One region of the Fictibacillus sp. WQ 8-8 genome, then DNA from elsewhere that is predicted to be linked to it. Evidence: riboswitches for the same ligand, from Rfam matches in the RefSeq annotation. Region 1 holds a riboswitch; the other holds the start of a gene.
What was found. Region 1 has a riboswitch for FMN ahead of ribE (riboflavin synthase). Riboswitches for the same ligand answer to the same signal wherever they lie in the genome.
Positions count from the first base shown of each region.

Region 2: it holds a riboswitch for FMN, as region 1 does, so the genes downstream of both, M1K46_RS20525 (ECF transporter S component) here and ribE (riboflavin synthase) in region 1, are expected to answer to the same signal.

Region 1 is NZ_JAMXKG010000006.1:270,548-272,944, reverse strand. It holds gene nfsA (oxygen-insensitive NADPH nitroreductase) at 1-718, shown strand, start outside; FMN riboswitch at 798-945, shown strand; gene ribE (riboflavin synthase) at 1,161-1,811, shown strand; gene M1K46_RS15600 (bifunctional 3,4-dihydroxy-2-butanone-4-phosphate synthase/GTP cyclohydrolase II) at 1,831-2,397, shown strand, end outside.
Region 2 is NZ_JAMXKG010000013.1:27,365-29,761, reverse strand. It holds gene mqnE (aminofutalosine synthase MqnE) at 1-225, shown strand, start outside; gene M1K46_RS20530 (hypothetical protein) at 331-561, opposite strand; FMN riboswitch at 1,020-1,190, shown strand; gene M1K46_RS20525 (ECF transporter S component) at 1,408-1,983, shown strand; gene M1K46_RS20520 (hypothetical protein) at 1,953-2,162, shown strand; gene M1K46_RS20515 (YuzB family protein) at 2,246-2,397, opposite strand, start outside.

The DNA of each region.
Region 1 (2,397 bases):
TCACCGGTCGATCCGCCGGTTTAAAGATGAACCGATTCCGCAAGAAACCATTGAAACGCTCGTCCAATGTGCTCAGGCTGCTTCCACTTCCAGCTATCAGCAAGTATATTCCATCATAGGAGTGGAGGAGCAGAGTTTAAAGGATAAGCTTGCTGAATTGGCAGGCAATCAAAGCTATGTGGCCCAGAATGGCTACTTCTTCGTCTTTTGCCTTGATTATCACCGCCATAAGCTTATGGCTGAAATGACAGGCGGAAATGTTGATGCGACCGTACAATCCAAGGAAGGATTCATGGTAGGGATGATCGATGTTGCTCTTGCCTCACAGAACCTTGCTATGGCTGCAGAATCGCTCGGCTTAGGCATCGTCTATATCGGGGGTATTAGAAACAATCTTCCGGAAGTCTCCGAGCTGCTTCGCTGCCCTGACCATGTAGTGCCGCTGTTCGGCATGGCTGTCGGCTTTCCTGATGCCTCCCCTGGTTTAAAACCGCGCTTGCCTCAAGAAGCCGTCTTCCACAAAAATCAGTACAAGGATGATGAAAAAGCGCTGCCGGTCTTAAAGGAATTCGAGATGAAAACGGCAGAGTACTATAAAGAGCGCACAGGCGGAGCCCGGGATGAAGGGTGGGCCACTCAAATGGCGAGAGTAATGGCGCAGCCAAAGCGGACCTATATGAAAGAATTTATTGAGTCGAAAGGGCTTGATAAACAATAGCAAGAAAAAGTTCTGAGATATGATGTTTGAAATGAAAATAAAACAACGTTATACTTGAATCATGCTTTACAATTAAATATGTTTCCTTCGGGGTCGGGTGAAATTCCCAACCGGCGGTGATGAGGATTTGTCCTCTTAGTCCGTGACCCGGCTGTGCAGTGTGCATAGACGGTGGATCTGGTGAAACTCCAGAGCCGACAGTATAGTCTGGATGGGAGAAGGAATGAAGAACGCTTATTTGGCATTGTTTAAAAATACAATCCTTGAAAGCTTATTTCGTCATAACTGTTTATTGATGCTACGAGTTTATTCAGAACAATAAATAGGAACCCCTGGGAGAATTGTGTCTTCCGGGGGTTTTTTGTTTCTGATGCTTAATCATCAAGTTCAGCCCATTCCTTAAATTAAGATATTTCAATAATAAACGACAGGGGGTGAATGAATGTTTACAGGAATCATAGAAGAATTAGGAACCATTGAAGGTATAAAAAAAGGCAATGAAACAATTGTACTCACCATTTCAGCTGCAAAAGTTCTCGTTGATGTACAGCTCGGGGACAGCATTTCTGTAAACGGAGTTTGTCTCACGGTCACAACCTTTTCTGAAAAGAGCTTCACTGTTGATGTGATGCCGGAAACGTACAGAAGTACAGGGCTAAAAGGATTGTCATTCCATTCCAAAGTCAACTTGGAGCGGGCCATGGCGTCCGGCGGAAGGTTTGGAGGACACTTTGTCAGCGGACATATCGACGGAACGGGAGAGATTGTCCAGAAGCGGCCAGAAAAAAATGCCATCTATTATGACATTAAAGTACCGCAGCACCTTGCGAAATACCTTTTGCTGAAAGGTTCAGTTGCTGTAGATGGAACGAGCCTGACGATCTTTGGACTGACAGATGATACGTTTACGATCTCCTTGATCCCCCATACGGTCTCACATACCGTACTGGGTGCAAAAGCAAAGGGAGATTCGGTAAACATCGAGTGCGACATGCTTGGAAAATATGTTGAAAAATTTATGTCCGGTAAGACTCAGCCGGAGAACAAGAAAACAGCCATCACGATGGACTATTTAACGGAGCACGGATTTTAGAGGCAAAGGAGGGTTTTACATGTTTCACAGTATAGAAGAGGCCGTACAGGATTTAGTTATGGGAAAACCAGTAATTGTGGTAGATGATGAGGATAGAGAGAATGAAGGTGACTTTGTTGCCATTGCAGAAAAAGTCACACCCGAAACCGTAAACTTTATGGCCAAGTATGGAAGAGGGCTGATCTGTGCGCCTATCGATGAGCAGCTTGCTGCTAAGCTTGAGCTCTCTCCAATGGTCAGCCATAACACAGACCCTCATGGAACAGCCTTTACGATCAGTATTGATCATAAAAGTACCACAACCGGCATTTCTGCACTTGAGCGGGCAGTTACCATTCAAAAGATGGTGGAGGAAGAGTCGAAGGGAGCTGATTTTAAACGCCCGGGACATATCTTTCCCCTGATCGCAAAAAAAGGCGGCGTCCTTCAGCGTGCGGGCCATACGGAAGCTGCTGTAGACCTGGCGATTCTGGCTGGTTGCAAACCGGCGGGGATGATCTGCGAGATCATGAATGAGGATGGAAGCATGGCAAGGGTGCCTGAACTGCAGGAAATCGCCCGAGAACATGACTTGAAGTTCATCACC
Region 2 (2,397 bases), on a different contig from region 1:
GTTAAAGCGTACTGGATCAACATCGGTGTACAATTAACACAGATGGCCTTGACTTTTGGTGCTGATGACATTCACGGAACTTTGATTGAAGAAAGAATTTCTCACTCTGTTGGTGCCCTCACTTCTCAAGGCATTACGCGTAAAGAATTGGTGCATTTAATAAAAACAGCCAACAAGAAACCTGTTGAACGCGATACATTCTATAACATCATCAAAGAATATTAAACAAAAACTGCCGGAAGCATCCGGCAGTTTTTGTTTAAAGTAAATTCACGGAAGTAATGTCTAGCTTCAGCGCCCCAGTCCATGAGGACGCTGAAGCTTTTCTTCCTATCTTAATTTTTCTTCTGTCCAGAAGTAATCATCATCTGCGTTTAAAATGGTCAGCTTGCTGTGGCAGCATGGCATGACCAGCAGCTGCTTGATGCCTTCCTTTGCACTGTTCAGCTTTTCTTCAGAAAATGCCGTCAGAACATTGGACTTATGGCAGAACGGGCATTCATTTATATAGATATCGTCCATCATTTTATCGTAAGGCCAAGAATTCTCAAATGTCAGCATAACCACTGGCTTCTTTCTCAGAACAGCCAGATTTCCCCTCCTTGCATAGATTATTTCCTACCTATTGTATACCAGAAGACCAAGCATCTGTGTGATTTCTTTTACCCATTCTTTTCGGTTCATAACCTTATTCTATTTCCAAGGCTTTTTTCAAAAAGCTTGTTGCATTTTGAACATTTCTGCATAGAATCTTCCTTGACAAGTTGATTGGAGTGGAAGGTGCGAGACTCCTGCGGGGGTCGCGTGACAGGTAAGACCCAAAGGCGCTTGCGCCGTGGGGCTTACCGCACGCCCCGCGGAAAGCGAGCAGCCTGGAACGGAAATCAACCACTATCAAGTACAACAATGAAAACGAAATAGCAACTTCCAAAAACCCACTAAACTTTTGTAAGTCAAAATGGTTCCCAAATTCCTTTTTATGTAGTATAATAAGCAATGTATTCTACAAAAAAATAGCGATCCATCTTCGGGGCAGGGTGAAATTCCCGACCGGCGGTATTTGAAGATTCCCTCTTCATCAGCCCGTGAGCTCATGAGAAGAGCTGAAACACATCGTTTCGTTGCTTCTTGTCTGCTGATCTGGTGTAATTCCAGAGCCGACAGTAAAGTCTGGATGGGAGAAGATGACGGTGCATTGTTCAGTTCTTTTACAATAAAGAGATCTATTGTAAAACGACTGAGCCCTCGCTCAGCTGCATTCTAAGGACATACCGTTCTTAAAATGTTTATTTGATGATGCCTGACACTCTCCCTTAGCTTCTATAAAAAGCTAAGGGTTTTCTATTGTTGTCAGGGGTGCACTGCATTTGAAATCAGAGATGGCGCAACAAAAGGAGAGATTTCAACATGCAAAAGGGAAAAGTGTATAAGATGGTGGCTGTTTCCATGCTAAGCAGCATTGCGTACGTATTACAGTTATTGGATTTTCCGTTTCCAGGTCTTCCATCATTCCTGCAGATTGACTTCAGCGAAGTCCCTGCATTGCTTGCAGCGATTGTCTTCGGACCGCTCGCAGGAATTGCCGTTGAAGCAATTAAGAACTTCCTTCATTACGGAATTGTCGGCAACCTGACAGGGGTTCCAGTTGGAGAACTGGCAAACTTTATCGCTGGATCGATCTTCATTGTTCCTGTCTCCTATTTCTTCCGCAAATACCGTACTACGAAGGGCTTATCCGCAGGGTTGGTCAGTGGAACAGTCTTAATGACGTTAGCGATGGGGGTATTGAATTACGTGCTGATCCTTCCCGCTTACACATGGTTCCTGAACTCACCGCAAATGTCCGGTGATGCGATGCTGAACCTGATCTTAGTAGGGATTGCACCGTTCAATGTGATCAAAGGATTACTTATCACAATTTTATTCATTGTGTTATATACAAGGATTCAGCCTTGGCTGAACAGACAATATCAGCATTCTTAAAAAATGCAGAAAAAGCTGGCTCACTCGATGAGCCAGCTTTTCTATTGATCCAGGCAGTTTACATTAAGTTTGATCGGACAGTAAATGTTATGTTTTGGCCAGTATTTCTTTCATTTCCGCCAGTAAAATCTGTTTTTTGGCAAGTAAATTCCCGTTTTGGCCAGTTAATGCATTTATAAGTCGTTTAGAACTTCATCTTTGTTGCCAAACTAACGCTGAATATAAAAAAACACCATTTCCGCGGAGGAAATCGTGTTTTTTATTAAAACATCGGATTTTCTTCTAAAAATTTATAAACGTTCTCGACCAGCTCGTCCGGTGTTTCACCGCGTACAATTTCTCCGTTCACTAAAGCGAATAGAGAACGGGCACAGTGCCCACAATATCCGAGACAGCCGTATTCAATCACATCAA